Simiduia agarivorans SA1 = DSM 21679: one gene and its partner. The protein of the gene in region 2 binds, or shares a complex with, the protein of the main gene of each other region. Links are inferred from orthologs where the notes say so. Each region holds a gene or a part of one and is shown on either strand. Other genes may lie near its edges.

The links. The genes of interacting proteins can lie anywhere in the genome.
Region 1: the proteins of rpsJ (region 2) and nusB are in contact, whole or in part, in a solved structure (PDB 3D3B), measured with the Escherichia coli proteins. The link is inferred for Simiduia agarivorans SA1 = DSM 21679 from one-to-one orthologs.

Annotation. Positions count from the first base shown.
Region 1 is NC_018868.3:2,177,137-2,181,631, reverse strand. The notes cover bases 1,638-4,450. They hold nusB (transcription antitermination factor NusB), read left to right. Parts: upstream 1,638-2,725; coding sequence 2,726-3,175; downstream 3,176-4,450. Other genes in these bases: M5M_RS09725 (phosphatidylglycerophosphatase A family protein), read left to right, coding at 4,194-4,450; thiL (thiamine-phosphate kinase), read left to right, coding at 3,230-4,201; ribH (6,7-dimethyl-8-ribityllumazine synthase), read left to right, coding at 2,253-2,723; ribBA (bifunctional 3,4-dihydroxy-2-butanone-4-phosphate synthase/GTP cyclohydrolase II), read left to right, coding at 1,638-2,218. Outside these bases: bifunctional diaminohydroxyphosphoribosylaminopyrimidine deaminase/5-amino-6-(5-phosphoribosylamino)uracil reductase RibD, read left to right, coding at 1-396; M5M_RS09750 (riboflavin synthase), read left to right, coding at 420-1,085; more of ribBA, read left to right, coding at 1,097-1,637; more of M5M_RS09725, read left to right, coding at 4,451-4,495. UniProt on the Escherichia coli protein: Part of the processive rRNA transcription and antitermination complex (rrnTAC). The complex forms an RNA-chaperone ring around the RNA exit tunnel of RNA polymerase (RNAP).
Region 2 is NC_018868.3:2,016,362-2,020,192, forward strand. Bases 1-2,763 are described here. They hold rpsJ (30S ribosomal protein S10), read right to left. Parts: upstream 1,657-2,763; coding sequence 1,345-1,656; downstream 1-1,344. Other genes in these bases: rplD (50S ribosomal protein L4), read right to left, coding at 1-578; rplC (50S ribosomal protein L3), read right to left, coding at 596-1,240; tuf (elongation factor Tu), read right to left, coding at 1,865-2,763. Also shown: more of tuf, read right to left, coding at 2,764-3,058; fusA (elongation factor G), read right to left, coding at 3,099-3,831. UniProt on the Escherichia coli protein: Involved in the binding of tRNA to the ribosomes. Part of the processive rRNA transcription and antitermination complex (rrnTAC). The complex forms an RNA-chaperone ring around the RNA exit tunnel of RNA polymerase (RNAP).

The DNA of each region.
Region 1 (4,495 bases), 160 kb from region 2 along the record:
GCAGGCAGCCGGTTGTTGTCGGCGGGTGGTCCTGTATTGCTGGTACAGGGCGAGCCTGAAACGTATGCCGATGCGGCCGTGCCCTACAGCCATTTGTCCCTGCCCGAAGCGCAGAGTGATGGCGGCGATTTGCGCGCTTTGCTGGAGGCCCTGGCTGCGCGCGAGTGCAACGAAGTGCTGGTCGAGGCGGGTAGCCGGTTGGCGGGCAGTTTTATGGCGGCGGGTCTGGTGGACGAATTGGTGCTGTACATGGCGCCGACCCTGTTGGGCTCCAGTGCCAGGCCGTTGTTGCAACTGCCGCTTGAGCAGATGGCAGAACAACGCAAGCTGGCGATTACCGATATGCGCGCAATCGGTGGCGATTGGCGTATAACCGCCCACCCGGTGGGCGACTGATTTTTCACTCTCTGGGAGAGCGTATGTTTACCGGTATCATTGAAGCGGTAGGTGAAATCCTGGTGGCCCAGCCCGCCGGTGGCGATCTGCGGCTGCGAGTGAAGACCCACGGACTGGATTTACAGGATGTGGCGCTGGGCGATTCTATTGCCACCAATGGCGTGTGTCTGACCGTGGTGGAATTGCCCGGCGACGGCTATTGGGCCGATGTGAGCGTGGAAACGCTCGACAACACCACCCTGCGCCAGTGGGCAGTGGGTCAGAAGGTCAACCTGGAAAAAGCACTGACACCCACCACCCGTCTGGGCGGGCATTTGGTCAGCGGTCATGTGGATGGCGTGGGCGAAGTGGTCAGCCGGCACACGGATGCCCGTTCGGAGCGTTTTCGCTTGCGCGCGCCCGATCACTTGGCCAAATACATCGCGCATAAGGGCTCAATCACGGTGGATGGCACCAGCCTGACAGTCAATGCCGTCGACGGGGCGGAGTTCGAGCTTAATATCGTGCCCCACACCCTTGAGAAGACGGTGATGGGCACCTATAAAGCAGGCACGCGGGTGAATCTGGAGGTGGATTTGCTGGCGCGCTACCTCGAAAGACTATTATTAGGGGACAAGGCGGCACAGACCGGCACCCCGGACTCAGGCATTACCATGGCATTTCTGGCGGAGCACGGCTTCAGCCGCTAACGGGACGAGATATGGAACTTAACAGCGTAGAAGAACTGATCGACGACATCCGACAGGGCAAGATGGTCATCCTCATGGATGACGAGGATCGCGAAAACGAAGGCGATCTGGTGATTGCCGCCGAGCAGATCCGGCCCGAAGACATCAATTTCATGGCCAAACACGCCCGTGGGTTGATTTGCCTGACCCTGACCGAAAAGCGTTGCCGCCAATTGGATCTGCCGCTGATGGTGGGGGGGCGTCACAACGGCGCCCAGCACAGCACCAATTTCACGCTCTCCATCGAGGCCGCGACCGGCGTCACTACCGGTATTTCCGCCGCCGACCGGGCACGCACCGTGCGCGCGGCAGTGGCGCGCGAAGCGAAAGCAGAAGACATCGTCCAGCCGGGTCATATTTTCCCGCTCATGGCTCAACCCGGCGGTGTGTTGAGCCGTGCGGGCCACACCGAAGCCGGTTGCGACCTGGCGCGTCTGGCGGGTTTCGAGCCGGCGGCGGTGATCGTGGAGATCATGAATGAAGATGGCACCATGGCGCGCCGTCCGGATCTGGAAGAGTTCGCCAAAACCCACGATCTGAAAATCGGCACCATTGCCGACCTGATCCACTACCGTTCGGTGAAAGAAAAAACCGTCGAGTGCATCAGCACCCGCCCGGTTAAAACCGGTTTCGGTGAATTCGAACTGAAAACCTATCGCGATGTGGCGCGGCAGGAATTGCATTTTGCCCTGGTCAAAGGTCCGCTTAGCGCCGATGAGCCCGCGTTGGTGCGGGTCCACGTGCAGGACAGCGCGCGCGATCTGTTCACCATTCAGCGCCCGAGCGATACCGAGTACAAACCCTGGACCTTTCACGCCGCACTGGAGGCGGTGGAGCGGGAAGGCAAAGGTGTGGTGGTATTGATCTGTCACACTGAAAGCGCACAGGAAATTGCCGACAACGTGGACTGGATGCTGTCTGGCCGTCAGCGCCAGATCAGTCAGGATAAAGTGTATAAACAAGTGGGCACCGGCGCCCAGATTCTGCGCGATCTGGGCGTGCGCAAAATGAAACTGATGTCGGCGCCACTGAAATTTTCGGCCATCTCCGGCTGGGATCTGGAAGTGACAGAACAACTGTCCTGCCCCGACTAATTTTTTTGAATAGAATGTATAAACAGGAAACCCCATGAGCAAGATTACCGTTGTCGAAGGCGATTTCACCCAGTGCAAAGGCAAGTACGCGCTGATTGTCAGCCGTTGGAATAGCTTTGTTGTTGAAAGCCTGAAAGACGGCGCGCTGGATACCCTGCGTCGCCACGGCATCAAAGACGAAGACATCACCATCTACTACGCTCCCGGCGCCTTCGAGTTTCCGCTGGTGGCTCAAAAGCTGGCGGCAACGGGTAAGTTCGACGCCATCATTGCGCTCGGTGCGGTTATCCGCGGTGGCACACCACACTTTGAATACGTGGCCGGTGAGTGCACCAAAGGTCTGGCGCAAGCCTCCATGGCCAGCGGTGTTATCGTGACCTTCGGCGTGCTCACCGTCGATTCCATCGAGCAGGCGATTGAGCGTTCCGGCACCAAGGCCGGCAACAAGGGTGTGGAAGCCACGCTCACCGCACTGGAAATGGTCTCACTGCTGTCCAAGGTATAAACATGAACGTCTCTGCTTCTGCGCGCCGTCAGGCGCGCCACTACGCCATGCAGGCGCTCTATCAATGGCAGATGGCGGGTTCCTCGCTGAACGCCATCGAGGCGGAGTTCCGCACGGATTACGACATGGCGAAAGTGGATCTGGCCTACTTTCAGGAACTGTTGCACCAGGTGCCCGCACAGCTGGATGCACTGGAGGCCGCGTACGCGCCGCACCTGCAGGGGCGCAATCAGGACGAACTGGATCCCATCACCCAGTCGCTGCTGCGTCTGAGTACCTACGAGCTGAAAAACCGCATCGATGTACCCTACAAAGTGGTCATTAACGAAGCGGTTGCGCTGGCGAAGAAATTTGGCGCCACCGATGCGCACAAGTTCATCAACGCCGTGCTGGATCAGACTGCTGCGCAGTTGCGCGCGGTGGAAGTGCAGGCCGAGCGCGGCCGCAATTGAGTTTGCGATAAATGGATTTAGCGCCGTGCCGACGGCAGCAATTGAGGAACCGATATGGCGTTGGGTGAATTTGAACTGATCAAGCGTTACTTCTACCAGTCTGCACGTGCCTTTGGAGTGCAGATGGGCATTGGCGATGACTGTGCCCTGTTGCAGGCGCCGGAGGGCAAGGTCATTGCTGTGTCAATGGACACGCTGGTAGGCGGCATTCACTTTCCCCGCAACGCCGACCCGGAACTCATCGCCGAACGCGCCCTGCGTGTGAACCTGAGTGATCTGGCGGCCATGGGCGCTGAACCTTTGTGGTTTACCCTGGGCCTCACCATGCCCAAAGTGGACGAGCGTTGGATGGAAGGCTTTGCCCGCGGGTTGTTCACGGTAGCCGATGAATACAACATTGCCCTGGTGGGGGGCGATACCACGCGCGGCCCGTTGGCCATCACCATTCAGGTGCATGGCGCGGTGGAATCCGATCACGCGCTGATGCGTGCCAATGCCCGCGTGGGCGACCTGATCTACGTTACCGGCAACGTGGGCGATGCGGCGGCGGCGCTGGCGGTTATCCGGCAGGAATTGACGGTCGGCAAGTCGGCGTTCAATTATTTTATGTCCCACTATTATCGCCCCCAGCCGCGCCTTAAAGAAGCCAAAATGTTGCGGGGCATCAGCCAGTGCGCCATTGATGTGTCCGACGGTTTGCTGGCGGATCTCGGGCACATTTGTGAAGAGAGTGGCGTGGGTGCGAAGATCGATCTCGAGCGCATCCCCGTATCCACTGCGCTTAACAAAGTGGCAGAAGCCGAACAGATCGCCGACTGGGCATTGGCCGGCGGCGACGATTACCAACTGTGTTTTACCGTCTCGCCTGACAAGCTGGGTCAGGTACAGGCACTGATCGATGCCGGCAAGCTGCACGCCAATGCCATTGGTGAAATCGTTAAAGGCAGTGGCGTTGAAGTGCTGCTGGAAGGTGAGGTGTTTGAACCCAAACGACGCGGCTACAACCATTTCGACACCGATGCGTAGCCTGCCCGGGTGGCGCGCCTTGTTGGCGGACCCTCGTCTGTTTTGCGCGCTGGGGTTCGGCAGTGGGCTGGCGCCGAAAGCGCCCGGGACCTTTGGCACGCTGATGGCACTGCCGCTGTTTCTGATTTTGCAGCCGCTGCCGGCGTGGGTTTACGCCGGGGTGGTGCTGGCGGCATTTTTTCTGGGTATTTACCTGTGCGGCTATGCCGGTCGCTGGCTGGGTGTCAGCGATCACGGCGCCATCGTCTGGGATGAATTTGTCGGGCTCTGGATCGCATTGTTTTTGGTGCCCCA
Region 2 (3,831 bases):
ACAGTCACAACCACTTTGTCGAAGCGGATCAGGCTCACAGGATCTACGCCCTGGGCATCACGCACGTCAACTTTGTGCAGGTTGCGAGCTGCAAGATACAGATTGGTATTTACTTCTTCAGTCACGATCAGCACGTCGGACAGGTTGTACTTGGCCAGCTCGCCAACCAGCGCCTTAGTCTTAGGCACTTCCAGGTCGAACGCATCAACCACAACCAAACGCTCCTGACGAGCCAGCTCGGACATGATGCACTGCATGGCAGCGCGGTACATTTTTTTGTTCAGCTTCTGATCAAAGCTGCGTGGCTTGGCTGCGAAAGTTACACCACCGTGACGCCACAGCGGACCACGAGTGGTACCTGCGCGCGCACGACCAGTGCCTTTCTGACGCCATGGCTTGGCGCCGCCACCAGAAACTTCTGAACGAGTCTTCTGAGCCTTGGTACCCTGACGCGCCGCTGCCATGTAAGCAACAACCGCCTGATGCACCAGGTCTTGATTAAACTCGCGAGCGAACGCTACGTCGGACACAGAAACTGTGCCTTTGGCGCCTGCTGGAGTAGTGATATTCAATTCCATGGTCGATTCCCCTCGGATTAGCCGTTGTTGCGCGCTTTAACAGCGGGACGCACGATCACGTCGCCACCCGGAGCTCCGGGTACGGCACCTTTGATCAACAGCAAATTACGTTCTGCATCGACCTTAACCACTTCAAGGTTCTGAACGGTTACACGCTCATCACCCATGTGACCGGTCATTTTCTTGCCCTTGAAAACACGGCCGGGTGTCTGACACTGACCGATAGAGCCTGGAACGCGGTGAGAAAGGGAGTTACCGTGGGTGGCATCCTGGGTACGGAAATTCCAGCGCTTTACGGTGCCGGCGTAACCTTTACCTTTGGAAGTACCAGTAACATCTACGATTTGACCAGCTTCGAAAACATCAACGGTGATTGAACCACCGATTTCGAAAGCTTCGCCGGCTTCATTACGCAATTCCCACAGGCCGCGACCGGCTTCTGTGTTGGCCTTGGCGTAGTGACCAGCAGCAGTTTTGTTGACACGTGAAGCACGGCGCGCACCCACAGTCACCTGCACAGCAGAGTAACCATCGGTATCAACGGTCTTAACCTGAGTCACGCGGTTTGGTTCTACTTCAACCACGGTAACAGGAATAGAAACACCGTCTTCAGTGAAGATACGGGTCATGCCGCTTTTGCGGCCGACAATACCTATTGTCATTTTACTAACCTCAATGGTGTACGGGGCTTTTACCCGCTATGGCCGCCCATTTCAGAGCGTTACACACACCTGCACCACCCCAGTGGGCAGGCAGCTTTTGTTAATTAACCGAGACTAATTTGAACTTCGACGCCAGCAGCCAGATCCAGCTTCATGAGGGCGTCTACAGTCTTTTCTGTAGGCTCAACGATATCCAACAAACGCTTATGTGTGCGGATTTCGTACTGATCGCGCGCGTCTTTGTTAACGTGCGGGGAGATCAGAACGGTGAAACGCTCGCGACGAGTCGGCAACGGAATCGGACCACGCACTTGTGCACCTGTACGCTTAGCGGTCTCGACGATTTCCTGTGTAGACGCATCGATCAACTTGTGATCGAACGCTTTCAGGCGAATGCGAATGCGTTGATTCTGCATCTGAACCTAACTCCAAAATACTGTAAAGAACAATCCGCCAGGGGAAATCCCTGAAAAACGGAGGCGCAATTCTAAGGGCGGCACCGCCCCCTGTCAAGCGCCGGTTGATTTTTTAGCCAACTATTCGCTTTTACCTTGAAAATCAATTAGTTAGCAAAACAAAGGCCCCGCCGGGCGGGGCCTTTTTGCCGGTCAGACCGGCCGATCATTACTCGATGATCTTGGAAACAACGCCCGCACCTACGGTACGACCGCCTTCACGGATCGCAAAGCGCAGACCGTCTTCCATTGCGATAGGTGCAATCAGGGTAACTTCCATCTGGATGTTATCGCCTGGCATTACCATCTCAACGCCTTCTGGCAGCTCAACTGCACCAGTCACGTCAGTCGTACGGAAGTAGAACTGAGGACGGTAGCCTTTGAAGAATGGCGTGTGACGACCACCTTCGTCCTTGGACAGTACGTATACTTCGCCTTGGAACTTGGTGTGCGGCTTGATTGAACCTGGCTTACACAGAACCTGACCACGCTCTACGTCGTCACGCTTGGTACCACGCAGCAGAACACCTACGTTCTCACCAGCACGGCCTTCGTCCAGCAGCTTGCGGAACATTTCAACACCGGTACAGGTGGTCTTGGTGGTGTCGCGGATACCAACGATCTCGATTTCCTCGCCCACTTTCACGATACCACGCTCTACACGGCCGGTTACTACAGTACCGCGACCAGAGATAGAGAATACGTCTTCGATTGGCATCAGGAAGGCACCGTCGATGGCACGCTCTGGCTCAGGAATGTAAGAATCCAGGGTCTCTACCAGCTTCTTAACAGCGGTAGTACCCATTTCTTTGTCGTCCTGACCGTTCAGGGCCATCAGCGCAGAACCGATGATGATCGGGGTGTCGTCGCCTGGGAATTCGTATTGGCTCAACAGCTCACGAACTTCCATCTCAACCAGCTCCAGCAGCTCTTCGTCGTCTACCATGTCAGCTTTGTTCAGGAATACCACGATGTAAGGTACACCTACCTGACGGGACAACAGGATGTGCTCACGGGTCTGCGGCATGGGGCCGTCAGCAGCGGAACAAACCAGGATAGCGCCGTCCATCTGGGCAGCACCGGTAATCATGTTCTTAACGTAGTCGGCGTGGCCCGGGCAATCTACGTGTGCGTAGTGACGCACTGGTGAATCGTACTCTACGTGAGCAGCAGAGATGGTAATACCACGCTCACGCTCTTCTGGCGCAGAATCGATACCGTCGAAAGCAACTGCTTCACCGCCCCAAACTTCCGCACATACGCGAGTCAGAGCTGCGGTCAGAGTGGTTTTACCGTGGTCAACGTGACCGATGGTGCCCACGTTTACGTGGGGCTTGTTACGTTCAAACTTAGCCTTAGCCATTTTGTTATAACCTCAAATTATAAATTTGATAGATAGTAAGTTAGTGATCGCTAGCAACCCTGCTCTTGGCAATGATTTCCTGCGCGACATTCGAGGGCGCCTCAGCGTACTGCTGGAACTCCATGGAGTAAGTAGCACGCCCCTGGGTGGCTGATCGCAGCGCCGTAGCATAACCGAACATTTCGGCCAGCGGCACCTCGGCGTTGACGATTTTGCCAGATGGACTGTCTTCCATGCCGTGGATAATGCCACGACGACGGTTAAGATCGCCCACCACATCGCCCATGTTCTCCTCCGGCGTTACCACTTCCACTTTCATCATTGGCTCAAGCAGGACTGCGCCGCCTTTTTGCGACAACTGCTTGGTGGCCATGGAAGCGGCAATTTTGAACGCCATTTCACTGGAGTCAACATCGTGGAAGGAACCGTCGAATACAGTTGCCTTCAAGCCCAGCAATGGATAGCCGCCGAGCACGCCGTTTTTGGCCTGCTCTTCGATACCCTTGCCGATTGCAGGGATGTATTCCTTCGGAATCACACCACCAACAATTTCTGAAACGAATTCCACCTTATCGGCGTTGTCGTTTTCTGCAGGTTCGAACCGGATCCAGCAGTGGCCATACTGACCACGGCCACCGGACTGGCGCACGAACTTGCCTTCAATTTCACAGGTATTTTTGATCCGCTCACGGTAGGCCACCTGCGGCTTACCGATATTGGCTTCAACCGCAAACTCGCGACGCATGCGATCGACAATAATATCCAGGTGCAAC